Regions from separate parts of the Streptomyces sp. NPDC043908 genome, predicted to be linked through region 2. Evidence: riboswitches for the same ligand, from Rfam matches in the RefSeq annotation. Region 2 holds a riboswitch; the other holds the start of a gene.

Region 1 (15,845 bases), on a different contig from region 2:
TACGTGGACTTGCGCCAGTCGAGGGCGACTTCGACGCAGCTGTCGCCGTCTCCGCCGCTGTAGCTGCTCTTGAACCAGGCGAGTTCAGTGGCGGTCATAACGCTCCTCGCAGTTGCTTCAACAGACGCACGGAGTCCTCGGGAGTGAGGGCCTGCGTGCGCAGTTTGGCATACCGCATGTGGAGCATGCTGACGACTTTGGGATCAGAGATGAACTGGCCGCTCTCCTGCCCCTCGCAGTAACCGAACCACCGGTTCGCCGGGGTTTCGAGGAGCTGGATGGGCCCGTCCAGTCCGGCATGAACACCCCTTGCCATCGGCATAATTTGCAGCTGGATGTTCCGAGCAGAGGTGCACTCCAGGATGTAGTCGATGAGCTCGCGGGTCACGTCGGCCCCACCCGTGCGCCGCAGGAAGACGTGCTCCTCGATGATGAAACTGAACGACGTGTTGGGCCGGTCCCGCAGAAGCTGCTGCCGCTCCTGCCGGGCCGCCAACTGGACCTCGACCTGGGCGTCGGCCAGGGGCGGCACGCGCTCCCCGAACAACGTCCGCGCGTACGCCTCCGTCTGCAACAGCCCGGGTACGAGCCGCGACTCGTACGTGTAGAGGCTGATCGCGCACCGTTCGTACTGTGCCCAGCGGCGGAACCAGCGGGCGAGTCCCGGCTGGCGGTTGAGGTACTGCATCGCCCTGCGCAGGGCGTTCGTGTTGCCGAGGACCGCCTCGGCGCTCTCGACGAGGTCGGGGTCCGGCATGCGGCGACCCAACTCAACGGACGCGATGGTGTGTTTGGAGAAGCCGACCAGGACGGCGAAGTCCTCGCGGCTCAGCCCCGCGTGCTCCCGCAGGGCCTGGAGGACCGCGCCGAACGTCCGCAGACTGTCCGACGGCTCCGGCTCGCTGTCGTATCCCTCGTGGTCCCAGGCCATGTGGCTGCCCTCCGGTGAGTGGATCTCCCCGCGCGTAACTCACCCAGAGTTACGGCCCGTTGGCCGTACTGTCTACAGCACGGCCGCGTACGCTCGCGCGGAGTACGCGCTCCCAGCCTGGTCACGGGCGTGCGAGCGGCGCCACTGTGGCCCCATGCACCCCGAGAACGGAACGACGACCGCCCATCTGTCCACTACCGTACGTATGTTCAGACGCCGGATCTCCGCCACCCGGCACGGCGCGCGGCTGGCCCGGCTGCTCGCCGTCCGGCGGCTCGCGGAGTGGGGCGTGCCGCGCCACGGCGAGGCGTCGGACACGGCCGCGCTGGTCGTCGCGGAGCTGGCGTCCAACGCGGTCCTGCACGCGCGCGTGCCCGGCCGCGATTTCGAACTCGCCCTCGCCCTGCGGGAAGGGACCCTGCGCATCGCGGTGACGGACGGGCGGGGGGACCGGCGGCTGCCGGCCACCGTGGGCGCGTCGGCGGACGCGGGCGGTCGCGGCGAGGCGGAATCGGGGCGGGGGCTGCTGCTGGTGGCGGCGGTGGCCGCGCGCTGGGGCACGGAGGAGGGGCCGGTGCCGCGCAAGACGGTGTGGGCCGAGGTACGGGTGGACGGGTAGCCGGATGCCGTCGCGGTGGACGTACCGTTGGTGGCGCTTGTGTTCGAAGGGGGCATGTGTGGTGGGATAAGACGATGCGCTCCCCCGCACGCATGCAACCCCGTCCCCGTAACCCCTATGACGAACTCGCGGCCCTGGCCGATCCCGAGCCCGGCTCCGAGGGCGGACCCGAGCCCGCCGGGCTCACGGTCCTCCCGCTCGACCTCAGCCGTATGTACGCCGAGCCCGAGGACGACGCGTGGTCCCCGCCGGACCACCGCCGCGCCGGGAAGGGCCGGCGCGCGAGGCGCGGCCGTCGGCGCCGCCGCAGTCCCTTCGCCGCGCTCCCGCGCCTCGCCAAGCTGGTGTTCGCGCTGGTCGTGTGCGTCGGGTTCCTGGTCCTCGCGGACCGGTGCGCGGCGATGTACGCGGAGAAGAAGGCGCGGCAGGCGCTCCAGGACGAACTCCACCTGGCCGCCGCTCCCGAGGTGGACATCCACGGGTTCCCGTTCCTCACGCAGGTCCTGGACAAGCGGCTGGAACGGGTGGACGTCACCGTGCCGCACGTGGCCGCCGACCGGATATCGCTCGCGAAGGTGCAGGCCAGCGCGCGGAACATCACTCTGACCGGAGATCTGCCGAACGACATCCGCAGTGCGGTCATCGGCGATCTCCACGGCCGGATCACCCTGTCCTTCGACGACATGAACCGGGAACTGGCGGCCTCGCAGCTGAAGTTCAGCCGGGTGAGCGGCGACACGGTGGGCGCGGACGGCCGGCTGACCATCGCCGGGCAGGAGCTGCGCGTACGGGCACGGGCCCAGGTGCGGCTCGTCGGCTCCAGCGGGCTGTCCACGGACGTCGACGGCATGAGCCTCGACATGCCGGGCATCGCCACGTACCGGCCGGGACGGGACCGGGGGCTGACGCTGCACCGCGAGGCCGCCGACCTCATCAGCCGGGACACCGCGCGCGTGAAGGCGCTGCTGTCGGTCCCGGCGGTGGTGGAGCGGCTCGGAGTGCCGAAGGAGGACGTGGCGGCGGCGCTGCGCAGCGAGGAGAAGCTGCACGAGCTGACCGGCACGCCCCGGTTCGCCGAGCAGCTGACACGGGTCAATCTCGTCGACGTGGTGGCGGACCACCCCTGGCTGCTGTCGAAGATCGGCATCGACCCGAAGCTGGTCACGGGCCTGCTGGCGATGCGACCGCCGGAGCTCTCCGACCGCCTGTCCTTCTCGTACACGCTGCCGCGCGAGGCGCGGATGCTGCGGGTGCGGGACGTACGGGTGGAGAAGGACGGCGTGGTGGCGACGGTCTCGGGGGTGGAGCTGGCGGTGGGGAAGGGGCGGTAGGCGGGGGGCCGGGTGTGCCGGCCGGGGGCGCGGTGCCGGGCGCGGGGCTACCGCCCTCGGGGTCCGGGGCAGTGCCGGGCGCGGCGTCGGGCGCGTGGCCCCCCGGGTCCGGGGCGGGGCCGGGTGTACCGCCCCCCTGCCTGCCTGCCGTTCCTTCGCTACGCGTCCAGGGTCTCGCGCCACTGGGCGACGGCCCGGGCCGAGACGGGGGCCGCCCAGCCGTCGGGGCGCGACGCGCCGCCGATGTGCACCGCGTCGATCCCGGCGTCCCGCAGGCGCGGCAGGTGGTCGAGGCGGAGGCCGCCGCCGACGAGGATGCGGGGCTCGTAGCCCGGCTCGCCGGACCGGCCCGCCTCCGCGACCAGCGTCTCCAGGCCGTCGTCGACGCCTCCGGCCGCACCCGCCGTCAGATACGTGTCGAGGCCGGGCAGGCCCGCGAGCTCCTTGCGCAGGGCGTCGCGGTCGGCGGCGCGGTCGACGGCCCGGTGGAACGTCCACCGGCATCCGTCCAGCTCCGCCACCAGCGCCCGTACGGCCGTCATGTCCGGGGCGCCCGCCTCGTCGAGGAAGCCGAGCACGAACTCCTCCGCGCCCTCCGCGCGCAGCGCCCGCGCGTCCCGTACGAGCGCGTCCACGTCGCCCGCCGCGAAGCCGTCCGCCGCGCGCAGCATCACCCGCAGCGGGATGTCCACGGCGGCGCGGACCGCCGCGAAGGTCCGCCGGGACGGGGTGAGGCCGTCGGCCGCCATGTCGGTGACCAGCTCCAGCCGGTCCGCGCCGCCGGCCTGTGCCGCGACGGCGTCGTCCGCGTCGAGAGCGATCACCTCAAGCAGTGCACGGTTGCTCATCTGACCCCAATTCCTCGGCTGCCTACCCGTTCAACAGGTCTAGTCCAATAACAGCCTACGCGGCGGGGCGCGGGGCCGCATGCGTCAGGGGGCGGCGCGCCGGGGGCTCACTCCACGAACCGCACCTCCGGCCAGCGCCGCGAGGGCCGCTCCAGGAGGCCGGCCTCGTCGCGGCCGCGCAGCCACCGGTCGAAGAAGGCGCCGACGTACGCCTGCTGGGCGGCGACGGAACGTACCGGGTCGATGGTGCCCACGTTCTGGGTGACGAAGGCGTCCGGCAGACCGAGCCGGCGGGCGATCTGCGGGATCTGTGACTGGAGGTCGGTGAACGAGGCGTGGGCGGTGCCAGTAAGGGCCAGGTCCCGGTGCCAGCCGGTGCTGTGCCGCCACGCGGCACCCCAGGAGGGGAGGGTGTGGTGGTCGTCGCCGTCCATGCCCATGAGGAGCAGGGGGCGGGTGACGCCGTCGGTGCCGACGGAGGACGGGTTCGCCGGGTCGTGGTCGTTCTCGGTGTAGCCCATCACGCCGTCCATGTTGAGCGCGGCCCTGATGCGGCGGTCGTCGTGCAGGGTCTGCGCGGCGGTGAACCCGCCCGCGCTCTGCCCGAACATCCCGACCGCCCCGAGGTCGAGGAGCCGCCCGAGGGGGCCGGGGAGGTGGCGGAGCCGGTCGAGGACGAACCGGGTGTCGGCCACCCGTACGTCCACGACCTTCCTCAGCAGCGCGACGACGTGCTCGGGCCCGGCCTTCTTGGCGCGGGCGTACTCGCGGGGCAGCACCGTCCGTTCGAGCCGGCCCCGGGGGAACTCGACGACCTGGGCGTCGTACGGGTGGTCCAGCATCACCACGACGTACCCGCGCGAGGCGAGCTCGTCGCAGTGGGTGGTGCCCAGGGTGCGGGGGTCGCCGGCGCCGGGCGAGTAGAGGACGACGGGGAAGCCGGCGGAGTGGGGGGCGGGGTGGGCGACGGGGGCGTGGGTGTGGGCGTGGCTGCGGGTGGCGCCCCAGTCCACGCTTCCCTCGGGCAGGTCGAGTCCGCTCGTCCGGCCGTACGCGTCGGCGGCGGCGCGGGTCATCTGCGGCGCACGCGCGTACCCGCGCACCCGGCGGGCGGGATACCGCACCCCCACCATCAGCTCCCGGCAGGCCCGCGTGCCCCACGGATCCCGCCGCGCCCGGTCGACGAGCCGCAGACTCACGGTGCCGACGGGGTGGGGGCCGGTGGGTGGGGGGAGTTCGGTGTGGATGCGGGGGGTTGCGGTGGCGGTGGCGGCTCCGCTGCCGAGGAGGACGGTGGCGGCGGTGGCGGTCAGGACGATCCGGCGAGAGGGCGCGATCATGCCTCCGACTGTCCCAGGGGGCCGCTCCCCTGCCCATCGGGGAGGCCCCCGGGGCGGGGCGGGGGGTAGCCCGAGGGTGCTCACCTGCGCCCCGGTGGTGGGTGACTCGCGCAGCTCCCCGCGCCCCTGATCCGGCCCGGTGTTCGCCTGCGGCCCGGTGGTGGGTGACTCGCGCAGTTCCCCGCGCCCCCTATCGGGCCCGGACTTCATCCGCGGGTCGGCTTCGGTTGCTCGCGCAGTTCCCCGCGCCCCTAGGGGGTTGGCCGCAGCCGGAGCAGTTGGCTCAGCCACAGGCTTTTAGGGGCGCGGGGAACTGCGCGACCAGCCCACCACCAGCCCGCACACAAAAGCCGGACCCGGACACCCCAGGGGCGCGGGGAACTGCGCGGCCAGCCACCCACCACCCGCAGGCGAATCTCCGGCCCTTTCAGGGGCGCGGGGAACTGCGCGACCGGTCCACCGCCTCCCGCAGGCGGAAACGGGGCCCGGGGCGCAGCCCCGGTGGAGGGGGGCGGGGCGTCGTTACGCTCGGGGGATGGTCGATCTCGTTGCCCGTTGGGCCGACACCCTCAGCGCCGCCCGCCAAACCCCCACCCCCGACCCCACCCCCTACGCCACCAACCTCCTCACCCGCTGGAGCGAGCCCCACCGCAAGTACCACACCGTCGCCCACCTCACCGCCGTACTGCGCCACATCGACACCCTCGCCGACCACGCCGCCGCCCCCGAACTCGTCCGCCTCGCCGCGTGGTTCCACGACGCCGTCTACCGGCCGGACCGCTCCGAGAACGAGGAGCGCAGCGCGGCCCTGGCCGAACGGGCGCTGGCCGAGGCCGGGTTGGGGGCCGAGGACACCGCCGAGGTCGCCCGGCTCGTACGCCTGACCGTCACCCACGACCCCGCCGAGGGCGACACCAACGGCGAGGTCCTGTGCGACGCGGACCTCGCGGTGCTCGCGGGCGGCCCGGAGGAGTACGCCGCGTACGCCGCCGCCGTCCGCGAGGAGTACGCCTTCGTCCCCGACGACGCCTTCCGCACCGGCCGCGCCCAGGTCCTGCGCCAGCTCCTCGCCCTGCCCAGGCTCTTCCGTACCCCGTACGGCGCCCACGAGTGGGAGACCCGCGCCCGCGAGAACCTGACGACGGAGCTGGAGCTGCTCACCGGCTGAGCCACCGACCGGCCGAGCGCGACGGCCAAGACGGCCGCGGAGCCACGACGGCTGCCGGCAGCCGAAACCACCACGGCTAAGGCGCCGGGCGCCCCTTGGGCCGTCGCAGCCCCGCCCCCGTCAGCCGCCGCACCAGCTCCTTGGAGCCGACCTCCACCGCCCCGGCCCGCACCGCGTCCGCGTACCGCGACTCCGGTACGTCGTAGTGGTCGCGGTCGAAGGCGCGCGGCGGGCAGCCGACGGCGGCGGCGAACGCGTGGAGCTCCTCGTACGACACGTCGCTGACCAGGTGCGACCACATACGGCCGTGGCCCGGCCAGGTCGGCGGGTCGATGTAGAGCGTCATGCGAGCGGGCCCGCGCCCAGGCCGCCGACCGGGGCCACCGTCACCCCCGCCTTGCCGCACACCCAGTGCGGGTCGGGCCCGAGCTCGGGCTCCACGTCGAGGGCGTGCGGGTCCCCGGCGTGGCAGACGGGGCAGATGGGCCAGCGGCCGTACTTCTCCAGGAGCGCGTCCTGCACGTCCTGCGCGACCAGCCCGGCGACGTACGACGCCCCGTCCGGCCACTGCTCCACCCACCAGCGGCGGTGCGTCACCGCGTCCTCGACCAGGGAGACGACATCGGCCTGGGCCACGTCGCGCGCGGCCAGGTCCGCCAGCACCAAGGCGCGGGCGGCGTGCAGGTACTGCTCCAGGGGGTCGACGTCGTCCATGGAGCCATTGTCACCCCATCCACCACTTCCGCCCGTCCCGGGCCGAGGGGTTGACCCCGCCCCACCTGCGAAAATATCTTTCAAGGGTGAACCACGACGTGAAGGAAACTTTCACCGGCGACGCGGCTCCCCCGGCCCCCGCCGCCCTCGCGGCCAAGGTGCGCACCCTGGCACCGTCGATGACCCGCTCGATGCAGCGCGTCGCCGAGGCCGTCGCCGGGGACCCGGCCGGGTGCGCCGCCCTCACCGTCACCGGCCTCGCCGAGCTCACCGGCACCAGCGAGGCCACCGTGGTCCGCACGGCCCGCCTCCTCGGCTACCCGGGCTACCGCGATCTGCGCCTCGCGCTCGCCGGGCTCGCCGCCCAGCAGCAGTCGGGGCGCGCCCCGGCCGTCACCGCCGACATCGCCGTCGACGACCCCCTCGCCGACGTCGTCGCCAAGCTCGCCCACGACGAGCAGCAGACCCTCGCCGACACCGCCGCCGCCCTCGACACCGTCCAGCTCGGCGCGGCCGTCGCCGCCCTCGCGCAGGCCCGCCGCATCGACGTGTACGGCGTCGGCGCCTCCTCCCTTGTCGGCCAGGACCTCGCCCAGAAGCTGCTCAGGATCGGCCTCGTCGCGCACGCCCACACCGATCCGCACCTCGCCGTCACCAACGCCGTGCAACTGCGCGCGGGGGACGCGGCCGTGGCGATCACCCACTCCGGCTCGACCGGCGACGTCATCGAGCCGCTGCGCGTCGCCTTCGAGCGGGGCGCCACCACCATCGCCCTCACCGGCCGCCCCGACGGCCCCGTAGCCCAGTACGCCGACCACATACTGACCACCTCCACCGCCCGCGAGAGCGAGCTGCGCCCGGCCGCCATGTCCTCGCGCACCAGCCAGCTCCTCGTCGTGGACTGCCTGTTCATCGGTGTCGCCCAGCGCACGTACGAGACGGCCGCCCCCGCGCTCGCCGCCTCCTACGAGGCGCTCGCCCACCGCCACAGCCCGCGCACCCGCTGACCCCGGGTGCCCCCGCCCACGTCACGAGAGAGCAGCGCCATGACTTCCACGTACGGGGAACTCCGCGCCCAGCTGGCCACCCTGACCACCGAGGCGTTCCGGCCCGAGCTCGCCGACATCGACCGGCTGCCGACCGCCGAGATCGCCCGGATCATGAACGGGGAGGACGCCACGGTCCCGGCCGCCGTCGCCGCCCAGCTCCCGCGCATCGCCGCCGCCATCGACGCGACCGCCGAGCGGATGGGCCGGGGCGGGCGGCTCGTCTACGCGGGCGCGGGCACCGCCGGGCGGCTCGGGGTGCTGGACGCCAGCGAGTGCCCGCCGACCTTCAACACCGACCCCTCCCAGGTGGTCGGGCTGATCGCGGGCGGCCCGGCGGCCCTCGCCTCCTCCGTCGAGGGCGCCGAGGACTCCCGGGAGCTGGCGGCGGCCGATCTGGACGGGCTCGCCCTGACCGCGCTGGACACGGTCGTCGGGGTCTCCGCCTCCGGCCGCACCCCGTACGCGGTGGGAGCCGTCGAGCACGCCCGGGCGCGCGGGGCGCTGACCGTGGGCCTGGCCTGCAACGCCGGTTCGGCGCTCGCCGCCGCCGCCGAGCACGGCATCGAGGTGGTGGTCGGCCCGGAGCTGCTGACCGGCTCGACCCGGCTCAAGTCCGGCACCGCCCAGAAGCTCGTCCTCAACATGATCTCGACGATCACGATGATCCGGCTCGGCAAGACGTACGGGAACCTGATGGTCGATGTCCGCGCCTCCAACGAGAAGCTGCGCGCCCGCTCCCGCCGGATCGTGGCGCTGGCCACGGACGCGGACGAGGAGGCCGTCGAGGCGGCCCTGACCGCCGCCGGCGGCGAGGTGAAGACGGCGATCCTGATGCTGCTCGCGGATCTGGACGCGGCGGCGGCGGCCCGGCGGCTGGCCGAGGCCCGGGGCCGGCTGCGCGCGGCGCTGCCGTAGCCGCCCGCCGGAGTCCGTGAACGCCCGCCGGACTCCGTGAACGCCGAAGGGCGGCACCCCGTGGGGTGCCGCCCTCCGTACGTAACCGGGCTTGCCGATCCTCCGACGAGGATCAGAAGTCCATGTCACCGCCCGGCATGCCGCCCGGAGCGCCGCCCGCGGCGGCCTTCTCCGGCTTGTCGGCGATGACGGCCTCGGTGGTGAGGAACAGCGCGGCGATCGACGCGGCGTTCTGCAGCGCGGAGCGCGTGACCTTCGCCGGGTCGATGATGCCCTCGGCGATCATGTCCACGTACTCACCGGTCGCGGCGTTCAGACCGTGGCCGACGGGCAGGTTGCGGACCTTCTCGACGATGACGCCACCCTCGAGACCACCGTTGACGGCGATCTGCTTCAGCGGGGCCTCCAGGGCGAGCTTCACGGCGTTGGCGCCGGTCAGCTCGTCACCCGACAGGTCCAGCTTCTCGAAGACCGAGGAGGCCTGGAGCAGGGCCACGCCACCGCCGGCGACGATGCCCTCCTCGACGGCCGCCTTGGCGTTGCGCACGGCGTCCTCGATGCGGTGCTTGCGCTCCTTGAGCTCCACCTCGGTGGCGGCGCCGGCCTTGATGACGGCCACGCCGCCGGCCAGCTTCGCCAGACGCTCCTGGAGCTTCTCGCGGTCGTAGTCCGAGTCCGAGTTCTCGATCTCGGCGCGGATCTGGTTCACGCGACCGGCGACCTGCTCGCTGTCACCGGCACCGTCGACGATGGTGGTCTCGTCCTTGGTGATGACGACCTTGCGGGCGCGGCCGAGCAGGTCGAGACCCGCGTTCTCCAGCTTGAGGCCGACCTCCTCGGAGATGACCGTGCCGCCGGTGAGGATGGCGATGTCGTTCAGCATGGCCTTGCGGCGGTCGCCGAAGCCCGGGGCCTTGACGGCGACGGACTTGAAGGTGCCGCGGATCTTGTTCACGACCAGGGTCGACAGGGCCTCGCCCTCGACGTCCTCGGCGATGATCAGGAGCGGCTTGCCCGACTGCATGACCTTCTCGAGGAGCGGCAGCAGGTCCTTGACCGAGCCGATCTTCGAGTTGACGATCAGGATGTACGGGTCGTCGAGCGCGGCTTCCATGCGCTCCATGTCGGTCGCGAAGTACGCCGAGATGTAGCCCTTGTCGAAGCGCATGCCCTCGGTGAGCTCGAGCTCCAGACCGAAGGTCTGGGACTCCTCGACCGTGATGACGCCTTCCTTGCCGACCTTGTCCATCGCCTCGGCGATGAGCTCGCCGATCTGGGTGTCGGCGGCGGAGATGGAGGCCGTCGAAGCGATCTGCTCCTTGGTCTCGACATCCTTGGCCTGCTCCAGGAGCGCACCGGAGACGGCCTCGACGGCCTTCTCGATGCCGCGCTTCAGGGCCATCGGGTTGGCACCCGCGGCCACGTTGCGCAGACCCTCGCGCACGAGCGCCTGGGCGAGGACGGTCGCGGTGGTCGTACCGTCACCGGCGACGTCGTCCGTCTTCTTGGCGACTTCCTTGACCAGCTCGGCGCCGATCTTCTCGTACGGGTCCTCGAGCTCGATCTCCTTGGCGATGGAAACACCATCGTTGGTGATCGTGGGGGCGCCCCACTTCTTCTCGAGGACGACGTTGCGGCCCTTGGGGCCAAGGGTGACCTTGACGGCGTCGGCGAGCTGGTTCATCCCGCGCTCGAGACCGCGCCGTGCCTCCTCGTCGAACGCGATGATCTTGGCCATGTGAAGTGGTCCTCCCGGACAGGGGTGGCGTTCTTCGTGGACCGCGCCGGTGCCCGCGACGGACGGCTCGCGACCCTTGTGGTTCCTTGCCCCACCCGGTCCGCGGGCCTCACTGACCCGATCCAAGTTCTGTCACTCTCACTCGGAGAGTGCTAACGCCAATGATTAGCACTCGACCCCGGAGAGTGCAAGGCCGTCCCACCGCCACGGCCCGGTCCCGGACACCCGCCCGCCGGGGTCCGGACCGCCGAGGCGGGCCCGGACACACACGTGGGGCCCGCATCCATTTACAGAGGATGCGGGCCCCACGGGCCTGTATGCGTCGGTGGCCGATCGCGCCGAGATCAGACGGCGAGCTTGACCATGTCCGCCTGCGGACCCTTCTGGCCCTGCGAGATCTCGAACTCGACTCGCTGACCTTCTTCAAGGGTGCGGTACCCGTCCATCTGGATCGCGCTGTAGTGGACGAAAACATCCGCACCACCGTCGACCGCGATGAAGCCGTACCCCTTCTCCGCGTTGAACCACTTGACGGTGCCCTGAGCCATGCCTAACTCCCCTATTACTGGCCCTTGCACGGGACCGCACTTCGCGGACCCGGGTCAGATCTCCACCCTCCGACAGGAGAGGGTGTGCGCCGGAACGCGTCGACCGCGGCTGAATGTATCTGCCCAACTGCCCTCTGCAACAGGTCAGTCGGACGAGAATTCCGGGCGGGGGCCAGGAGCGGAATGCCGCCTATTCCAGCATTACGGGGCAAGTCGGGCCGGGCAAAGCGCACTTAAGGAGCAATATGCTCGAACACTTTGACTGCATCTCGACGCCGGTTCGTCGCGTTCTCATATGCACGTGGCATGCGCAACGAAGGGGACTTCCCCACTGTACCGCGCTCAACCACACTGAATTGCCCCCTCCGCTTAGCTTGCGGAGGGGGCAATTCAGGTAACGCGGAGTAGCTCAGCAGCCGCCCGCGACGGCCGGAATGATCGAGACCCCGGCGCCGTCCGGCGTGGCCGTCTCCAGGCCCTGCTCGAAGCGGACGTCGTCGTCGTTGACGTACACGTTGACGAACCGGCGCAGCTTGCCCTGGTCGTCCAGGACCCGGGCGGCGATCCCCGTGTGGTTCTTCTCCAGGTCGGCGATGACCTCGGCGAGGGTGGCACCCTCGGCCGCGACCTCGGCCTGCCCGCCGGTGTACGTGCGGAGGATGGTGGGGATGCGGACGTTGACGCTCATGGGGCTTCCTGCCTTCCGTCTGGGAGCTGGTGGGTCAGCCGGCCAGGCCGGCGTCGCGGAACGCGTCCAGGCTCGGGCGGATGGTCGCGGTCGGGCCGGTGGTCGGCGCCACCGCGTCCAGGGTCTTGAGGCCGTCACCCGTGTTGAGGACGACAGTAGTCAGGGACGGGTCGAGAAGCCCCTCCTCGATGAGCTTGCGGGTGACACCGACCGTCACGCCGCCCGCCGTCTCGGCGAAGATGCCCTCGGTCCGGGCCAGCAGCTTGATCGCGTCCACGATCTGCCCGTCGTTCACGTCCTCCACCGCGCCCCCGGTGCGCCGGGCGATGTCCAGGACGTAGGGGCCGTCCGCCGGGTTGCCGATGGCGAGGGACTTGGCGATGGTGTCCGGCTTCTGCGGGCGGACCACGTCGTGGCCCGCCTTGAAGGCGGTCGACACCGGCGAGCAGCCCTCGGCCTGGGCGCCGAAGATCTTGTACGGCCGGTCCTCGACGAGCCCCAGCTTCACCAGCTCCTGGAGCCCCTTGTCGATCTTCGTGAGCTGGGAGCCGGAGGCGATCGGGACGACGAGCTGGTCGGGCAGCCGCCAGCCGAGCTGCTCGCAGATCTCGTACGCCAGCGTCTTGGAGCCCTCGCCGTAGTACGGGCGCAGGTTCACGTTGACGAAGCCCCAGCCCTCGCCGAGCGGGTCGCCGATGAGCTCCGAGCAGAAGCGGTTGACGTCGTCGTAGTTGCCCTCGATGCCGACCAGCTCGCCGCCGTACACCGCGGCCATGACGACCTTGCCCTGCTCCAGGTCGTGCGGGATGAAGACGCAGGAGCGCAGACCCGCCCGGGCCGCGGCGGCGCCGACCGCGCCCGCGAGGTTGCCGGTGGAGGAGCAGGAGAGCGTGGTGAAGCCGAAGGCGCGGGCGGCCTCGACGGCGATGGCGACGACGCGGTCCTTGAAGGAGTGCGTCGGGTTGCCGGAGTCGTCCTTGACGTAGAGACCGCCGGTGACGCCCAGCTCACGGGCGAGGTTGTCGGCCTTGACGAGCTTGGTGAATCCCGGATTCAGGTTGGGCTTTTCCGCCACATTGGCCGGAACGGGCAGCAGGGGCGCATAGCGCCAGATGTTGTCCGGGCCCGCTTCGATCCGCTTGCGGAGCGCCTCGGGGTCACCTGTCGGAAGGTCGTACGCGACTTCGAGCGGCCCGAAACACAGGGCGCAGGCGAAGACGGGGCCGAGGTCGAACCGCTCGCCGCATTCCCGGCAGGAAAGCGCGACGGCGGGACCGAGATCCACGGAGGTGGCGGCGTCTGCGGTGGTGGCGTCCGCGGTGGCGACAGGGGTGGCAGCTACGTCGGCGGTGTGCACAGCCATGATGGCGAGGCCCTTTCTCCTCATCTTCCCCATGGCGCATTTCGCCATGAGACGGAATTGGCACCTTCCCCACCGTGACCTCGCGGTCGGCAGGAGGGTTGCCGGGACTTCAACGGGCCGTTCCCTCAGTCCCTCTGGATGAGCGCTGTGGCACCGGGTCCAGGACCCGGGCGTTTGTCCGCGCGACGACCCCGACATGCGAGCGCCGTCCGCGTTGTTCAAGACTGTAACCGAAGGCCCGGACGGTTGAGATAGTCGTCCGAACCGCGAGATGGATCACAGGCGGCACCCGCGCCGTCCCGCGCGCCGTCACTCACAGAGGGGTCACCGATCGTGCTGGAAGAGGTGGAACGCTGGCTGAGCAGGCGTTCCTGGTCGGCGGCCGACCGCCCGCTGGACGCGATCACGGCGGCCAAGCGCCGCACCGGCACCACGGTCAGCGTGGTCCTGCCCGCGCTGGACGAGGAGGCCACGGTCGGGCAGATCGTCACCGCGATCCGCCGCGAGCTGATGACCGCCGCCGTGCCGCTCGTCGACGAGCTGGTGGTGGTCGACTCCGGCTCCACCGACCGCACGGCCGAGGTCGCGGCCGCCGCGGGCGCCCGCGTGGTCCACCGGGACGCGATCCTGCCCCGGATACCGGCGCTGCCCGGCAAGGGCGAGGTCCTGTGGCGCTCCCTGCTGGTCACCACGGGTGACATCGTCTGCTTCATCGACGCGGATCTGAAGGAGTTCGACCCCGGCTTCGTCTCCGGCATCGTCGGCCCGCTCCTGACCGACCCGGACGTGCACCTCGTCAAGGCGATGTACGACCGCCCGTTCGGAGACTCCCCAGGTCAGGGCGGTCGCGTCACCGAACTGGTGGCCCGCCCGCTGCTCAATCTGCACTGGCCGCAGCTGGCCGGGTTCGTCCAGCCGCTGGGCGGCGAGTACGCGGCCCGGCGCTCCCTGCTGGAGCGGCTGCCCTTCCCCGTCGGTTACGGAGTGGAGCTGGGGCTGCTCGTCGACGCGCTGCACACCGTGGGTCTCGACGCGCTGGCCCAGGTCGACGTGGGCGTGCGCAGACACCGCCACCAGGACGGGCAGGCGCTCGGCCGGATGGCAGCGGCGATCTACCGCACGGCCCAACTGCGCCTGTCCCGGGCCCACTTGGTCCGTCCGTCGCTGACGCAGTTCGAACGGGCCGAGGAGGGCTTCGTCCCGCGCACCTACGCGGTGGACACCGAGGAACGCCCGCCGATGCGCGAGATCTCGGAGTACGCGGTGCACCGCGCGGCGTGAGCGGGCGCGGCCGCCGGGGGGTCCGTGACACGGTTCGCACGTTTGAGGCATTCCGCTTCGGGCTAGGTTCGTCTCCATGGTCCCCGCGCGTGCTGCCCAGATCCTCGTCGCGTCCAACCGCGGCCCGGTCTCGTACACCCTCGACCCCGACGGAACACTCACACCCCGCCGCGGCGGCGGCGGCCTGGTCTCGGGTCTCTCCGCCATCGGCGCCGAGGCGGACACCCTGTGGGTGTGCTCCGCGCTCGGCGACGGCGACCGGGAGGCGGTGCGGCGCGGGGTGGGCGAGCCGGGCGTGCGGATGCTGGACATCGACGCGGCCGTCCACACCGACGCCTACAACGGCATCGCCAACTCGGTGCTGTGGTTCGTCCACCACATGCTCTACCAGACACCGCTGGAGCCCGCCTTCGACGCGGAGTTCCGGCGCCAGTGGGGTGCGTACGAGGCGTACAACCGGGCCTTCGCGCAGGCGCTGGCGGACGAGGCGGCGGACGGGGCGGCCGTGGTCGTCCAGGACTACCACCTGGCGCTGGTCCCCGGCATGCTCCGCGAACTCCGCCCCGACCTGCGCATCGGCCACTTCTCGCACACCCCGTGGGCGCCGCCCGAGTACTTCCGGATGCTCCCGGACGACGTGGCCGCCCAGCTCCTGAAGGGGATGCTCGGCGCGGACCGGCTCGGCTTCCTCACCCACCGCTGGGCGGACGCGTTCACCCGCTGCTGCGAGGACGTCGTCGGCGGTACGGGCACCACCCGGATCGGGGTGCACGGACTCGGCGCGGACGCGGAGTTCCTGCGGCGCCGCGCGCACGAGAGCGACGTCGAGGAGCGGATGGCCGCGCTGCGCGAGGAGATCGGCGCGGGCCGCCGCGCGATCGTGCGGGTCGACCGCACGGAGCTGTCGAAGAACATCGTGCGCGGGATGCTGGCGTACCGGCAGCTCCTCGACGAGCGCCCCGAGTGGCACGGGCGGGTCGTGCACGTCGCCTTCGCCTATCCGTCGCGCCAGGACCTGGCGGTGTACCGGGAGTACACCGAGGAGGTGTCCCGGGTGGCCGCCGCCATCAACTCCGCGTACGGGACGGACGACTGGACCCCGGTGGTCCTCCATGTGAAGGACGACTTCGCCCGCTCACTGGCGGCGTACCGGCTCGCCGACGTGGCCCTGGTCAACCCGATCCGGGACGGCATGAACCTGGTCGCCAAGGAGGTGCCGGTGGTCTCGGACTCCGGGTGCGCGCTGGTGCTGTCGCGGGAGGCGGGGGCGTACGAGGAGCTGGGCGAGGACGCGGTGGTGGTGAACCCGTAC
Region 2 (15,845 bases):
GGTCGAGGGCCGCCGCCTTGTCGAGATACGTGTCGGGGTCCTCGGAGAGCAGCAGCGCGATCGAGGGGTCGAGGCCGCCCGAGCGGTACTGGGCTCCGGCGATCGCGCCGAGCGCGCCCCGCATCCGGTTGATGCGCTCCTGGCCGCGCGCGACGCTGTCCTGCGCGTGCTTGACCTGCTCGCGCAGGAGGTCGGCGCGCTCGTCCGCCTTGTTGTACTGCTCGGTGGCCTCCTCCGCCTGGGCGAAGAGCCGGTCGACCCGCTCCTTGCCGGTGTCGGCCGGTTCGGCGCCGGCGGGGGCCGCGAAGGCCGCGGCCGCGGTGGCCGCCGCGGCGGACAGGACGGTGACCCGGGTGCTCTGGGAGAGCCCGGACTGCGTGGGACGGCGATGGGACGCCACGGGAAGCCGCACTCCTTCCGCTGGTGCGGGCCCCTGCCGCCCGGGCGGGCGGACGAGTTCGGACGATCACGGGGAACCGCACGCCGGAGAGTAGTCGGACGAGCACACGGGGTCCAAAGACCAAGATGTGTACGCACAGTGACGCCCCGCCGGAGAACACAGGTCACCGGCGGGGCGTGGCGTCAGCGCGCGTTGCCGGAATTCGCCCGTTCGGAGGGCGGTGGCAACCGAGTTGTTATACGGCGGGCCGCGGGGCCCGGACCTCAGGCGATGCGGACGCCGAACTGGAACGGCATGTTGCCCATGGCCTCGTAGCGGACGTTGGCGCCCGGCTTCGGGGCGTGCAGCACCTGGCCGTTGCCGGCGTACAGGCCGACGTGGTGCAGGTCGCCGTAGAAGAGGACCAGGTCGCCCGGCTTGAGCTGGCTGCGGCCGATCTGGGTGCCCGCGCCGGCCTGGGCCTGCGAGGTGCGGGGGATGGAGATGCCCGCCTGGCGGTAGGCCCAGGAGGTGAGGCCGGAGCAGTCGAACGAGGCGGTGCCGGTGGCGCCGTACACGTACGGCTTGCCTATCTGCGTCTGGGCGGCGGCCAGGGCCGCGGCGCCGCGGCCGGAGGCGGGCGCCTCGTGGCCGAGGTCGACGCGCTCGTTGGTGCGGTTGGCGCGCGCGTCGTCGGCGGCGAGCGACGCCTTCTCGGCGGCGGTCAGCGAGTTGAGGAGCTTCTGCGCGGCGGCGAGCTTGGTCTGGGTCTCGGCCTTCTTGGTGCCGAGCTCCTTGCGGGTGTCCGCGAGGTCCTTGAGCTTGTCCTGGGCCTCCTTGCGCTGCTGCGCCAGGCTGCGCTGCTTCTCCTGGATCTTCTGGAGCGCCTCGGTCTGCTTGGCGCTCAACTGGTCCAGGGAGGACGCCTTGTCCAGGAAGTCGTCCGGGTTGGCGGAGAGGAAGAGCTGGACCGAGGGGTCGATGCCGCCCGAGCGGTACTGCGCGGAGGCCATCGAACCGAGGCCGTCGCGGAGCTTGTTGAGCTCGTCCTGGCCGCGGGCCACCTTGTCCTGGAGCGCGCCGACCTGCTTCTCCAGCTGGTCCTGCTTCTCCTTGGCGCCGTTGTACTTCTCGGTGGCCTGCTCGGCCTCGTCGTAGAGCTTGTCGACCTTGGACTTCACTTCGCTCTTCGACGGCTTCGGGTCCGCCTGCGCGGCCTGGGACGTGAGAGCGACGGCTGCGGCGGCGGTCGCGGTGAGCACGGTCACGCGGGTGCGGCTCGCAGGCTTGGGTCGACGGTGGGACGCCACGAAGGCGAGCTCCTTCTTCCTCAGCGCCGAACAGCGAAGGACTCGGCGGTACCTCCACGGCCACCCGGACGAGTGATCAACCGCGTGAAGGTTCGAGCCGACCCTAGTGACCTCCCTGTGATCAGTTCAAATCCTGATAGGAAAAAACTCGGTCGACAGAAGGATTCTTTACAGTCATCCCACGCGTAGTAATGGGCACTTGACAGAGCGCTGGGAACCGATCGCCCGAATTCGGGCATTGAACGCAGGAGTTGCTAGACGCGCGAAAGCCGCTTCAAGAGCATGACGGACGCAACCGGACGCGCCCCGGCCTTCGCCACTCCGTCGGCCACCTCGCGGTCGGTCGAGACGACCACCACCGGCCGCCCGGACGGCTCCGCCCGCACCAGCTGGCGGATCAGCTCGTCGGCGGTCACCCCCGGCTTGGAGAAGAGCACCCGGACGCCTCGGGGCGGCGCCAGCAGCACCGGCGCGGCCAGCTCCGCGCCGTCGAAGACGCAGGTGACCTCGGCGCCGGTCTGCGCGGCGAGCACGGAGAGACCGCCGAGCAGCCGCAGCCGCTGCTTCTCCAACGGCATCGTCGGATAGCCGGTCTTGGTGACGTTGTAGCCGTCCACCAGCAGATGCACCTGCGGCAGCGCGAGCAGCTGGTCGAGCAGCGCCGGATCGGTCTCGGAGAGCGCCCGGGCCGCGATGTCCTTCGGGGTCATCTGCCCCGGTTCGACCGCTTCCACGGTGTCGGCGGGCCGTACCGAGGCCGGGGGCAGGGCGAGTTCGCGCCGCAGCCCGGAGGCGGCGTCCAGGACCGTGTCGAGGAGCAGCCGCAGCCGCATGTCCTCGATCGAGCGTCCCTCGCGCACCGCGCGGCGGCTCGCCTCGGCGGACGCCTCGGCCTCGGTGAGCCGGGTCCTGATCCGCCGCGACTCGCTCTCGGCGGCGGCCACCCGGGCCGCCGCCTCCGCTCTGATCCCGTCGATCTCCCCGGTGACCTTGCGCAGGGCGGCCTCGCCGCGCTTGACGTCGCTGAGCGCGCTGCGCAGTTTGCGCTGGAGCGCCTCGGCCTCCTTGCGGGCGGCGGCCAGGTCGGCGCGGAGCTCCTCCTGCTCGGTGCGCAGCCGCTCGTGCGCCTCGTCGAGCTCCCGGCGCAGCCGTTCCAGCTCGCGCCGGCCCTCCTCGTCGGCCCGCTCGGCATCCGCCCGCTGGGCCTCCTCGCCGGCCGCCGCGACCAGCTTCACCCAGCCGACGGGGCGCAGGACGTACGCGGCGGCCGCCACGTCCACGGGGTCGGCGGCCGCGGGCGGCGCGCCGGACTCCAGCGCGCCCGCCAGCTCCGGCTGCGCCTCCTTGAACCGCTCCCCGATCCGCTGCCGGAAGACCGGGTCGGACTCCAGTGCCGCGGCCATGGCGGTGCCGGCGAACTTGGCCCGACGCGTCCGGGTGAAACGGGCGTACTGCCGCAACTGGGGCGGCAGTTCGGCGACGGTCAGCCCCCCGAAGGCGTCCGAGACCAGTGCGACGACCCGGCGCCGCACCCCTTCGGGCAGCGGTCGGTCGAGCACCTCGGCGGGGCCGTCACCGGCAGCACCGGCCGGTTCGGCACCGCTTGCATGCTCCACGATCCGTCACCTCAACTGTCGTCCGTCACTCACCGGGCGGGTTCACTCGGAGCCGGCACCCGGCCTGTCCACCAGCTCGATCTGGTCCACCGCGTTGCACCAGCGGCAGCGCACCGACTCGATGGTCTCACTGACCACCTCGCGTTCCTCGACCTTCGGCTCTCCGGCGAGGTCCAGATGGACGTACTCGACGACCTTGGACGAGCGGGTCACGTCGAAGCGGGTCAGATTGCCGCAGAGGGTGCAGCGCCACCGCGTGGTGGCGGTGGGCAGGGGAACGCTCGTCATGTGGTGCTGTCCTCTTTTCACGGTCTTCCCACGGTTCGTGTCGAAGATGTGGTCGGGGATCTCGCGGTGCGCCGTCGAACTGCGGATGTACTGCCCGTAACCCTACGGCCTAGCGGGTACCCCCCGGCACGGCGAGGCGGTCTGTACCGTTCGGTCCCGGTACGCCATGCTCTGTTCATGATCAAGCCGAGCGCCGTCCGGGTGGCGGTGGTCCGGGGCCCGACGGTCACCTACGCCGTGCTGGCGACCTGCTGCCTGGTCTTCCTCGTCAGCCCCGTCTCCGGCCTCAACCCCTCCTACGGGACGGGGGACGCGCTGCTCGCCGCCCAGAGCGCGTATTTCGCCCGGTGGGGTGTCATCCCGAACGAACTCACGGCCGGTGACCCCGGCGCGCTCCTCACCCCCCTCACGGCGCTCTTCGTGCACGGCAACTGGCTGCACCTGCTGGGCAACATGCTCTTCCTCTACGTCTTCGGCGTGATGGCCGAGGAGCGCATGGGCAGGCTCGGCTTCGCGCTGTTCTACCTCGGCGCGGGCTACCTCGCCCTGCTCGCGTACGCGGTGGCGCACGCGGCGTCCGACCAGACGCTGGTGGGCGCGTCGGGGGCGATCTCGGGCGTCCTGGGCGCCTTCCTGTACCTCTTTCCCCGGGCCCGGGTGACCAGCCTCTTCCCGTTCCTCTTCTTCCTGCCGCTGCGCTTCCCCGCGGCGCCGGTGCTGGTGTTCTGGTTCGTGCTCCAGTGGCTGGCCGTACGGGCGGCTCCGGCGGGCCCCGGAGTGGCCTATCTGGCCCATCTCGTCGGCTTCGGCCTGGGCTTTCTCTACGCCTGGGTCCGGTTCCGCGGGACGGCTAGAGTGAAACGACCGCAACGGCCGAAGCCGTCGGCGCCGGCCGCCACCGAGGGAGAGAACCAGCCGTGATCACCGCGATCGTGCTCATCAAGACCAGCGTGGACCGGATCCCCGAGATCGCGGAGTCGATCGCGTCGCTGGAGAACGTCAGCGAGGTGTACTCGGTGACCGGCACCTACGACCTGATCGCGCTGGTCCGGGTGGCCCGCCACGACGACCTCGCGGACATCATCCCCGGCCGGATCAGCAAGATCCCCGGGGTCGAGGTGACGGACACGCACGTGGCGTTCCGGACGTACTCCCAGCACGACCTGGAGGCGGCGTTCGCGATCGGCCTCGACGCGTAGCCCTTGAGCGGGCGGCACAGCGGTCCGGGGTGCGTTCCTCAGGCGAACTCCGATGCGGGGCGCATGGGCAACCCCGGACGCGCTGTCGTCCGCGGGCCGTCTGTGGCCGCTCGCGCAGTTCCCCGCGCCCCTTCAGGGCCCGGACTTCGGCTGCGGGCCGGTGGGGCTTCTCGCGCAGTTCCCCGCGCCCCTCAAAGCGCCCCTTCGGGGCGCCCCGGGGATGCCGCGCAGCGGCATTTCAGGGGCGCGGGGAACTGCGCGAGCAACCGACCACGGCCCGCAGAAGACCGCAGGTTTCAGGGGCGCGGGGAACTGCGCGAGCAAGCCGGCACGGTCCGCAGGCGAACGAGGGGGTGGGGGCGCAGCCCCCGGAGGGGGCCGGGGCGTAGTCCCGGGGACGTTACTTCGCCGGGACGCAGCGGCCCCCCTCCACCCGGTACGCCCACTTCGCCCCCTCCCCCACCAACTCCCGCACCGCCCCCACGAACCGCTCCACATGCTCGTCCGGCGTCCCCGCCCCGAAGCTGACCCGGATCGCGTTCAGGGACCGCTGCCCCGGCTCCCCCTCCGGCGCCCCGCACTCCCCCTGCTCCTGCGGCTCCCCGCCGAGCAGCGTCCGTACCAGCGGGTGGGCGCAGAACAGGCCGTCCCGGACCCCGATCCCGTACTCCGCCGACAGCGCCGCCGCGAAGTGCGAGCTGTTCCAGCCGTCCACGACGAACGAGATCACCCCGACCCTCGGCGCGTCGTCGCCGAAGAGGGACAGCACCCGCACCTGCGGCACCGCCGCCAGCCCCTCCCGCACCTTCGCGATCAGGTGCCGCTCCCGCTCCACCAGAGCGTCGAAGCCCGCCTCCGTGAGCGCCTTGCAGGCGGACGCGATGGCGTACACCCCGATCACGTTCGGCGATCCGGCCTCGTGCCGGGCGGCCGTGGTGTGCCACTCGACGTCCACCCCGCCGTCCGCGCGCCGCGCGACCGTACGGGAAGCCCCGCCCCCAGCGAGGTACGGCTCGGCCTCCTGGAACCAGTCCGCGCGCCCGGCCAGCACCCCCGAGCCGAACGGCGCGTACAGCTTGTGCCCGGAGAAGGCGATCCAGTCGACGTCCGACTCCCGTACGGAGACGGGGTGGTGGGGCGCCAGCTGCGCCGCGTCCAGCACGATCCGCGCCCCGTGCGCGTGGGCAGCCGCCGTCAGCTCCCTCACCGGCCACAGCTCGCCCGTGACGTTGGAGGCGCCGGTGACGCAGACCAGCGCCGGGCCGTAGGGCTCGCGGTCGGCCAGCGCGCGCTCCAGGATCGCCACCGCCTGCTGCGGCGTGCGCGGCGCGTCGAGGTACGTGACCTGGGCGTCCCGCCACGGCAGCAGCGACGCGTGGTGCTCGGTCTCGAAGACGAAGACCTGGCAGTCGGCGGGGAGCACCCGGGCCAGCAGGTTCAGCGAGTCCGTCGTCGACCGGGTGAAGACCACCTGGTCGCCGGGGCGGCAGTCGAGGAACTCGGCCACCGTCGCCCGGCTGTTCTCGAACAGGTCGGTGGAGAGCTGCGAGAGGTAGCCGGCGCCCCGGTGCACGCTGCCGTAGTAGGGGGCGTACGCGGCCACGTCGTCCCACACCCGCTGGAGGGCGGGGGCGCTCGCGGCGTAGTCGAGGGCCGCGTACGTCACCTCGCCGCCAGTGACCAGCGGCACGGTGACGTCCCGGCCGAGCACCGGCAGCGGCCCCGCGCAGCAGGCCTCCTCGGCCGGGGACGGAACGGCGGCGGTGGAGACGGGGGCGGAGGTGGACGTGGACGCGTATGCGGACATGGCGGTATCTCCCGGCGGGACAAGCCGAATCGGCTGTGGAACCCCCGGGGCACGGCGGACCGACCGGCGGCGCCGGATGCACGGGGGGTGACCTCGACGTACGCGCGGAGGGCGTACGGAGGTGTACAGAAGAAGGGGCCGGAGGCCCTATCGCATTCGCTTGCTCACGAGACTGCTCCCTTGAGGACCAGGACCCCAGGGGCGCGCCACCCGGAGAACGGGTGCGCAGGGGTCCGCGCTTGCCGCCGACCTCGCTGCCTGCGGCCTGGTCTTCACCCGGGGCACCCCGCCACGGACGGAGGGTTGCCGGACAGCGGGCCGGGGCCGTAGTCGCTGTCACTCATGACCTTGGAAAGCATCCTGCCATACGTCGGCGTACGCGCAAGGCGCGGTCCGGCATCCGGACCGCGCCGTGCGTCACACCTTCGGGCGGCGGCTACGCGTTGCTGGCCGCCACCCACCGCTCCAGGGCCCGTCTGGCCGATCCGGAGTCCACCGACTCGGCCGCCCGGGCGATCCCGTCCCGGATCTGCTCCACCAGGGTGCCCGGGCCCGGGTCGAGCGCGACCAGCGCCGCCGCCGAGTTGAGCAGCACCGCGTCCCGTACCGGCCCGGTCTCCCCGGCCAGCAGCCGCCGGGCCACGTCCGCGTTGTACGAGGCGTCGGCCCCGCGCAGCGCCTCCACCGGCACCAGGTCGATGCCCACGTCCCTGGGGTCGAAGGCCTCCTCGCGCACGGCCCCGTCCCGTACCACCCAGACGCGGGAGGTCGCGGTGGTCGTCAACTCGTCCATGCCGTCGTCGCCCCGGAACACCAGCGCCGAGGAGCCGCGCTCGGCGAGGACCCCGGCCACGATCGGCGCCATCCGGGCGTCCGCGACGCCGGTCGCCTGGGACGTCACCCGGGCGGGGTTGGTGAGCGGGCCGAGGAAGTTGAAGGTGGTGCGGATGCCGAGTTCGCGCCGGGCCGCGGCGACGTACCGCAGGGCGGGGTGGAACTTCACCGCGAAGCAGAAGGTGACGCCCGCCTCCTCGGCGACCTGGACCACCTGCCGGGGCGTGAGGTCGAGGTTGACGCCGAGCTTCTCCAGGACGTCGGAGGCGCCGCTGGCGGAGGACGCGGCCCGGTTGCCGTGCTTGACGACCTTGGCGCCGGTGCCCGCGACCACGATGGCCGACATGGTGGAGATGTTGACGGTCTTCGCGCCGTCGCCGCCGGTGCCGACGATGTCGACGGTCCGGCCGGGCACCTCGATCAGGTTGGCGTGCTCGTACATCGCGCGGACCATGCCGGTGATCTCGGCGACGGTCTCGCCCTTGGCCCGCAGGGCCACCGCGAACCCGGCGATCTGCGCGTCGGTCGCCTCGCCGCGCATGATCGAGTCCATCGCCCAGGCGGTCGCCTCGGCGCTCTGGTCGGTGCCGCTGAGCAGGGCGTCCAGTACGCCCGGCCAGGAGTAGGCCGCCACGCTGTCGCCGCCTGCCGGGGTCACAACGTTCATGGTCCGCTCCTGGGTCCACCGACGGATAGGGAATGGGAACACCCTATCCAGCCCCGGGTACGGCGAAGGGCCCCGTCCATCGCCTGGACGGGGCCCCGTGCTGTGTGGCGTACAGCGTCGCGCTGGGTGGGGATCAGTGGTGGCCGTGGCCGCTGGTGATCTCCTCGTACTCCTCGGCGGTCGGCTTGGCGATCTGGCTCTGCTCGCCGAAGTAACCCTTGTGGAGCTTGACGCGCAGCTTCTCCATGCGGGAGACCTTGCGCTTGACACCGTTCTCGTCGACGGCCGCCGGCAGCTCGGCCGGACGGGTCTGCTCGTGCGCGGTGAGCTTGTACAGCTGGCCCGCGTCGAGCGGCTCGTGGACCTCGACGAACTCACCGTGCGGCAGCCGCTTGATGATGCCGGTCTCGCGACCGTGCAGCACCTTCTCGGCGTCCCGGCGCTGGAGGCCCAGGCAGATCCGCTTGGTGACGATGAACGCGACGACCGGTCCGACGAAGAACGCGATCCGGACGAACCAGGTGATGGCGTTGAGCGACAGGTTGAAGTTGGTCGCCCACAGGTCGTTGCCACCGCCGACCAGCATCACCATGTACGCGGTCACCCACGCCACACCGATACCGGTGCGGACGGGAGCGTTGCGCGGACGGTCGGCGATGTGGTGCTCGCGGGTGTCCTTGGTGATCCAGGCCTCGATGAACGGGTAGGCCGCGATCGCGAAGAGCACCAGCGGGAAGATCACCAGCGGGATGAACACACCGAGGACCAGCGTGTGGCCCCACAGGTTGATCTCCCAGCCCGGCATCACACGGATGAGGCCTTCGGCGAAGCCCATGTACCAGTCGGGCTGGGCGCCGGTCGACACCTGGTCCGGGCGGTACGGGCCGATCTCCCAGATCGGGTTGATCGAGGCGATCGCGGCGATGACCGCGATGACACCGAACACCAGGAAGAAGAAGCCGCCGGCCTTGGCCGTGTAGACGGGCAGCAGCGGGGCGCCCACGACGTTCTTGTTGGTGCGGCCGGGGCCCGCGAACTGGGTGTGCTTGTGGTAGAAGACCAGGATCAGGTGAGTGATCATCAGGCCGAGCATGATGCCGGGCAGCAGCAGGATGTGGACCGAGTAGAACCGGGCCACGAAGTCGCCGCCGGGGAACTCGCCGCCGTAGATGAAGAACGACAGGTACGTGCCGACGACCGGCACGCCCAGGATGGCGCCCTCCATGAAGCGGACGCCGGTGCCCGAGAGCAGGTCGTCCGGGAGCGAGTAGCCGGTGAAGCCGGTGAACATGCCGCAGAAGAACAGCAGGAAGCCGAAGAGCCAGTTGACCTCGCGCGGCTTGCGGAACGCGCCCGTGAAGAAGACGCGCATCATGTGCACGAACATGCCGGCGAGGAAGATCAGCGCCGCCCAGTGGTGGATCTGCCGGATGAGCAGACCACCGCGCACATCGAAGCTGATGTGCATGGTCGAGTTGAACGCCTCGGACATCTGTACGCCCTGGAGCGGAACGTAGGAGCCGTCGTAGACGACCTCGTTCATGCTCGGGTGGAAGAACAGAGTCAGGTACACGCCCGTGAGGATGATGATGATGAACGTGTACATGCAGATCTCGCCGAGCATGAAGGACCAGTGGTCCGGAAAGATCTTGCGCATGTTGGTCTTGGCCAGGGTGTAGATCCCCAGCCGGCCGTCGGCCCAGTCGGCGAACTTCTCGCCCTTGCCGGCCTCGCGGCGTTCGTCAGTCGTGGTGGTGCTCATCCGCGCTCCCAGAAGGCAGGACCGACGGGCTCTTCGAAGTCGCCGAGCGCTTCGAGGTAACCCTCGCTGTTCACGCCGATGCGCAGCTGCGGCAGAGCGTGACCGGCCGGGCCGAAGATGACGCGGGCCCCGTCGGAGAGGTCGAAGGTGGACTGGTGGCACGGGCAGAGCACGTGGTGGGTCTGCTGCTCGTACAGGCTGATCGGGCAACCGACGTGGGTGCAGATCTTCGAGAACGCCACGATGCCCTGGTGCGACCACTCCAGCTCGCGCTTGTCCTTGATGTTCTCCGGCTGGAGCCGGACGATCATCAGGGCGGCCTTGGCGATCTGGGTCTGGAAGTCGTGCTGGTCCTCCTCCAGGCCCTCGGGCTTGGCGAAGGTGAGCGAACCGACGGCCACGTCCTCGGGACGCAGCGGCTCGTTGGTGTTCATGTTGATGAGGGCCTTGCCCTTGGCCCACATCGTCTTGCGCAGCTTGTCCTCGGGCAGGGTGCCCAGGTCGCGCAGGAGCACCACACCGGCCAGCGGCACCATGGCCAGCGCGCCGTACATGGTGTTGCGGATCAGCTTGCGGCGGCCGAAGCCGGACTCGCGGACGCCGTCCGCCCAGTCCTGCATGACCTTCTCGCGGACCTCCGGCGGAGCGGCGATCTCGTGACGGTCGTCCGACATCTCCTCGTCGGCCATCAGCGTGCGGGCCCAGTGGACCGCGCCGGCGCCGATGCAGAACAGCGCGACACCCAGGGTCAGACCCAGGGAGAAGTTCAGCGCGCTGACGTGCCCGAACGGGAAGATGTAGACGATCTTGTCGATCGGGAAGATCACGAAGGACGCGATGAAGGCGACCGTGGCGACCATCGAGAGCATGAAGAGACCGGCGACCACGCGCTCGGAGCGCCTGGCGGCCGCCTCGTCGATGTCCTGGACGCGCGGACGGTGGGGCGGCAGCCCCGGGTCCGCGAACGGGTCGCGGGCGCGCTCGACCGAGCCGTGCTCGGGGTCCTGCTCGCTGGGCAGGTTCTCGGAATTGTCTTGGCTACTCATGACTTCTTGGCCTTAGCGGAGTGGGCCGCGATCCAGATGGCGACTGCGATGAGGGCACCGAGGCCGAAGATCCACGCGAACAGACCCTCACTGACGGGACCGAGGCCCCCCAGCGACAGGCCACCGGGGCTCGCCGTCTTCTCACTGTTCACGGCGTCCAGGTACGCGATGATGTCCTGCTTCTGCTTCTGCGGCATCGTCGTGTCGGGGAAGGACGGCATGTTCTGCGGGCCGGTCTGCATGGCCTCGTAGATGTGCTTCGGGTCCACACCCTCCAGGCTGGGGGCGTACTTGCCGTGCGTGAGCGCACCGCCCTTGCCGGAGAAGTTGTGGCACTGGGCGCAGTTGGTGCGGAACAGCTCGCCACCCTTGGCGATGTCCGCGCCTTCCGGGCTGTACTGCTTCTCGGTCGGCTTGATCGGGCCGGCGCCCAGGGAGGCGACGTACGCGGCGAGCTGGTCGATCTCGGCCTGCGAGTAGATGACCTTCTTCTTCGGCACCTGGGCGCCGGGCTGCTGCGCCGGCATCCGGCCGGTGCCGACCTGGAAGTCCACGGCGGCGGAGCCGACGCCGACCAGGGACGGGCCGTCAGAGGTGCCCTGACCGCCGGTTCCGTGGCAGCTGGCGCAGCCGACGGAGTAGAGCTTCTTGCCCTCGTCGATGGCGAGGGACTGGGCGGTTTCGTCGGCCTTCGCCTTGTCCGCGGGCGCGAACGCGGCGTACAGCCCCCCGGTGGCCGCCAGCGCGAGGAGTAGGACGACGAGCGCCGCCAGCGGATGGCGTCGTCGTGCGGAGAGCTTTTTCACGGATTACCCCGGTGTCAGGATCTTCTGCGTCAGTGCGGGATGGTGTCGGGTCTGCGTGCCCGATTACTTGATCAGGTAGATCGTGGCGAAGAGGCCGATCCAGACCACATCGACGAAGTGCCAGTAGTAGGACACGACGATGGCGGCGGTCGCCTGTTCGTGGGTGAACCTTCTGGCCGCGTAGGTCCTGCCGAGAACCAGCAGGAAGGCGATGAGACCGCCTGTCACATGCATGCCGTGGAAGCCGGTGGTCAGGTAGAACACCGAGCCGTACGGGTCGGAGGACAGCGAGAGGCCGTCCTTCTTCACCAGCTCGGTGTACTCGAAGACCTGGCCTCCGATGAAGATCGCACCCATCACGAAAGTGATCATGAACCAGGTGCGCAGCTTCTTCACGTCGCCCCGCTCGGCGGCGAAGACGCCGAGCTGGCACGTGAGGGAGGAGAGCACCAGGATCGTGGTGTTCGTCGCCGAGAACGGAAGGTTCAGCGAGGACGCCATTTCCTTCCAGTGCTCGGCACCCGTCACCGATCGCAGGGTGAAGTACATCGCGAAGAGGGCCGCGAAGAACATCAGCTCGGAACTCAGCCAGATGATGGTTCCGACGCTGGTGAGGTTCGGCCGATTGACCGACGGGTGCGCGTGCCCGGTTTCTACTGTCGTTGCTGTCGCCACGACCGACATTATGTCGGTCGCTTATCTCGCGCTCACTCCGGGGGGTGCCGTTCGGTGTGTCCGCACCCCGTGTCCTGCCCGAACGGCCCATCCGGGCGCTTGCCGAACCGGTGTTGACACGGTGTCGGACGGAGTAGCATCCGCGCATCGGCTCCCGAGCCCGTACCGCCGTCGAATCGGAGGAACAATGCAGTCGAGCGCCACCGTACTTGTCTACAGCGACGACGCGAACACCCGTGAGCAGGTGCGGCTCGCCGCCGGGCGCAGGCCAGCCTCCGACGTTCCCCCGGTGACCTTCCTGGAGTGCGCGACCCCGCACGCCGTCCTCAAGGAGCTGGACCGCGGCGGCATCGACGTGTGCGTCCTGGACGGGGAGGCCGTCCCGGCCGGGGGCATGGGCATCTGCCGGCAGATCAAGGACGAGATCTTCCAGTGCCCGCCCGTGCTGCTGCTCATCGGGCGCCCGCAGGACGCCTGGCTGGCCACCTGGAGCCGCGCGGACGCCGCGGTGACCCTCCCGGTCGAGCCGGTCGAGTTCGCGGCCGCGCTGGCCGCCCTGCTGCGCCAGCGGCGCCCGGACGGTGCCCTGGCCACCAAGGGCTGATCCCCCCACCCCGACCCCCACCGGGCAGGCCCTAGACCTGCGGTCGCAGCCGGGCGGAGTTCAGCTTGCTCTGCCCGGCCTTCGCGTCGGCCTGGAGCACGCTGCCCTTGCGCCACTTCTCCCAGTCGACGTTCCAGTCGCCGAAGCCGTTGTCGAAGGGCGTCATGTCCTCGCCGATGCTGTTGACGACCTTGACGATGTCGCCCTCGGTCACGGTCTCGAAGAACCAGGCCGCGTTCCCGGTGGACATGCCCGTACAGCCGTGGCTGACGTTCGCCGCGCCCTGCGAGCCCACCGACCAGGGGGCCGCGTGCACGTACTCGCCGCTCCAGGTCACCCGGGTGGCGTAGTAGACCGGCAGGTCGTACGCGTCGGCGCTGCCGGCCGAGATCCCGACCGTCTCCCCGCGCATACGTACGTAGTACTGCTTGCCCAGCACCACCTTGACGCCGTTGCGGGTGGAGAAGCCCGGCTTCCCGGTGGTCACCGGAATGGTATTGATCACTTCTCCGTTGCGTTTGACCGTCATGTAGTGCGTGGCGGCGTCCGTGATGGCCTCGATGCGGTCACCCGTGGTGATCTTCAGGGGCTTGGCGGGACCGCCGTACAGCTTGTCCGCGATCCGCACGCCCTCCAGGCGCGAGGTGGCCCGGACGGTCGCGTGCGCGGGCCAGTAGTCCTTGGGCCGGTAGTGGAGCGTCTTGTCGTCCACCCAGTACCAGGCGCCCTCCACCGAGGGCTTGGACTCGACCTTGAGGGCGCGTTCGACGACCGAGCGGGCCGCCTTGTCCTTCACCGGCTTGCTGAGCTCCGCCGTGATGGGCTGCCCGACGCCGTACTTGCCCGCGTCCGGGCCGAACTCGACCTTCACCGTGTCCTTGGGCGCGGTGGTGTCGAACGTGAGCGTACGGCGCCCCGGAGCGCCGTCCGTGTCCTCCGTGGAGACCACCACCGTGTAGTGGGTCCCGGCGACCAGCGGGGAGGTGGAGTGCCAGCGGTTGCCGTCGCCGTCGAGCTCGCCCGCGAGGTAGCGGCCCGCCGCGTCCGCGGCCGTCACGTCCGTGATCCGGCCGCGGCCGCCCCTGGCGGTGATCTCCAGGGGCTTGTCCGGGTCCGCCTTCGCACTGCCCGCCGGACCGTTGTACGCGACCTGGCCGGCCGCGTCGTACGGCTTGGCCGAGAGCGGGTTGCCGTCGGAGTGGCCGCCGCACCCGGCGGCGCCCGCCCCCAGGGCGGTGACCAGCAGGGTGCAGCCGAGGACGGTACGGGTACGCGGTGCCTGACTCATGCCCACACGTTATGAAGAGCGGACCGGTTCGGCGCGCCGGAGGACTGCAAACGGGCGGCGCACCCCCTGGGCGGCCCGTGAGCGGCCCCCGGGTACGCGGAAGGGCCCCGCGGACTCGTACGAGCCGCGGGGCCCTTCACGGGTGCGTGCGGGGACCTACTGGTTCTGGTTCTCGCCGCGGTAGTACTCGAACACCCAGCCGTAGATGCCGATGAGGATCAGCGGCGCCGAGAAGTACAGCAGCCACCAGCCCATCGCGATGGCCAGGAACGCCAGCGCGCCACCAATGGCGAGCGACAGCGGCTGCCAGCTGTGCGGGGAGAAGAACCCCAGCTCACCGGCGTCGTCCGCGACATCGGCCTCCTTGTCGTCCTGCGCGCCCGCGTCGACCCGCCGGGCCGTGAAGGCCAGGTAGAAGCCGATCATCACGCTCAGGCCGAAGGCCATCACGAGAGCGGTGGCACCGGCCGGCTCCTTCGACCACACGCCGTACACGACGGCCATGATCAGGATGAAGACGGAGAGCCAAAGGAACATCTTGCCCTGGATCTTCACTTGCCCGCCTCCTTGCCGCCGGCGAGAGCCGCGTTGTCACCGGCGCCGTGGTTCTCGAGCTGGTCGAGAGCCGCGATCTCCGGGTGGTGCAGGTCGAACGCCGGGGATTCGGAGCGAATGCGCGGCAGGGTGAGGAAGTTGTGCCGCGGCGGCGGGCACGACGTCGCCCATTCGAGCGAACGGCCGTAGCCCCACGGGTCGTCGACCTCGATCTTCTTGCCGTACTTGGCGGTCTTCCAGACGTTGTACATGAACGGCAGGATCGACAGGCCCAGCAGGAAGGAGCTGATGGTCGAGATCGTGTTCAGCGCGGTGAAGCCGTCCGCGGCGAGGTAGTCCGCGTAACGGCGCGGCATGCCCTCGGCGCCGAGCCAGTGCTGCACCAGGAACGTGCCGTGGAAGCCCACGAACAGCGTCCAGAAGGTGATCTTGCCCAGGCGCTCGTCCAGCATCTTGCCCGTGAACTTCGGCCACCAGAAGTGGAATCCGGAGAACATCGCGAAGACCACGGTGCCGAAGATGACGTAGTGGAAGTGCGCGACGACGAAGTACGAGTCGGAGACGTGGAAGTCCATCGGGGGCGAGGCCAGGATGACGCCGGTCAGACCACCGAAGGTGAAGGTGATCAGGAAGCCGACGGCCCAGAGCATCGGGGTCTCGAAGGACAGCGAGCCCTTCCACATCGTGCCGATCCAGTTGAAGAACTTCACACCGGTCGGTACCGCGATGAGGAACGTCATGAACGAGAAGAACGGCAGGAGCACGCCGCCCGTGACGTACATGTGGTGCGCCCACACGGTCACGGACAGACCGGCGATGGCGATCGTCGCGCCCACCAGGCCCATGTAGCCGAACATCGGCTTCCTGGAGAAGACCGGGATGACTTCGGAGATGATGCCGAAGAAGGGCAAGGCGATGATGTACACCTCTGGATGGCCGAAGAACCAGAAGAGGTGTTGCCACAGCAGCGCGCCGCCGTTGGACGCGTCGAAGATGTGGGCGCCGAACT

Evidence for each region. A riboswitch is a leader RNA that binds a small molecule or an ion and turns the genes downstream of it on or off. The one in region 2 is predicted to bind S-adenosylmethionine.
Region 1: linked by a shared signal. The riboswitch ahead of thrC (threonine synthase) and the one ahead of AC069K_RS22070 (aminotransferase class V-fold PLP-dependent enzyme) in region 2 are both predicted to bind S-adenosylmethionine.

The regions. Positions count from the first base shown of each region.
Region 1 covers NZ_JBWKEI010000004.1:423,573-439,417, reverse strand. Annotated here, with positions in the region: gene AC069K_RS12680 (DUF397 domain-containing protein) at 1-98, opposite strand, end outside; gene AC069K_RS12675 (helix-turn-helix domain-containing protein) at 95-931, opposite strand; gene AC069K_RS12670 (ATP-binding protein) at 1,137-1,550, shown strand; gene AC069K_RS12665 (LmeA family phospholipid-binding protein) at 1,643-2,881, shown strand; gene AC069K_RS12660 (copper homeostasis protein CutC) at 3,040-3,729, opposite strand; gene AC069K_RS12655 (alpha/beta hydrolase family protein) at 3,837-5,069, opposite strand; gene AC069K_RS12650 (HD domain-containing protein) at 5,605-6,237, shown strand; gene AC069K_RS12645 (DUF4031 domain-containing protein) at 6,314-6,583, opposite strand; gene AC069K_RS12640 (hypothetical protein) at 6,580-6,951, opposite strand; gene AC069K_RS12635 (MurR/RpiR family transcriptional regulator) at 7,038-7,958, shown strand; gene murQ (N-acetylmuramic acid 6-phosphate etherase) at 7,998-8,915, shown strand; gene groL (chaperonin GroEL) at 9,028-10,653, opposite strand; gene AC069K_RS12620 (cold-shock protein) at 10,998-11,201, opposite strand; gene AC069K_RS12615 (MoaD/ThiS family protein) at 11,611-11,889, opposite strand; gene thrC (threonine synthase) at 11,924-13,276, opposite strand; SAM riboswitch class I at 13,270-13,397, opposite strand; gene AC069K_RS12605 (glucosyl-3-phosphoglycerate synthase) at 13,586-14,533, shown strand; gene AC069K_RS12600 (alpha,alpha-trehalose-phosphate synthase (UDP-forming)) at 14,610-15,845, shown strand, end outside.
Region 2 covers NZ_JBWKEI010000010.1:36,558-52,402, forward strand. Annotated here, with positions in the region: gene AC069K_RS22040 (C40 family peptidase) at 1-400, opposite strand, end outside; gene AC069K_RS22045 (C40 family peptidase) at 664-1,689, opposite strand; gene AC069K_RS22050 (NYN domain-containing protein) at 1,944-3,305, opposite strand; gene AC069K_RS22055 (hypothetical protein) at 3,348-3,593, opposite strand; gene AC069K_RS22060 (rhomboid family intramembrane serine protease) at 3,771-4,514, shown strand; gene AC069K_RS22065 (Lrp/AsnC family transcriptional regulator) at 4,511-4,792, shown strand; gene AC069K_RS22070 (aminotransferase class V-fold PLP-dependent enzyme) at 5,193-6,599, opposite strand; SAM riboswitch class IV at 6,830-6,947, opposite strand; gene trpD (anthranilate phosphoribosyltransferase) at 7,036-8,100, opposite strand; gene qcrB (cytochrome bc1 complex cytochrome b subunit) at 8,234-9,862, opposite strand; gene qcrA (cytochrome bc1 complex Rieske iron-sulfur subunit) at 9,859-10,908, opposite strand; gene qcrC (cytochrome bc1 complex diheme cytochrome c subunit) at 10,905-11,714, opposite strand; gene ctaE (aa3-type cytochrome oxidase subunit III) at 11,778-12,398, opposite strand; gene AC069K_RS22100 (hypothetical protein) at 12,577-12,993, shown strand; gene AC069K_RS22105 (L,D-transpeptidase) at 13,025-14,281, opposite strand; gene AC069K_RS22110 (cytochrome c oxidase subunit 4) at 14,438-14,836, opposite strand; gene ctaD (aa3-type cytochrome oxidase subunit I) at 14,833-15,845, opposite strand, start outside.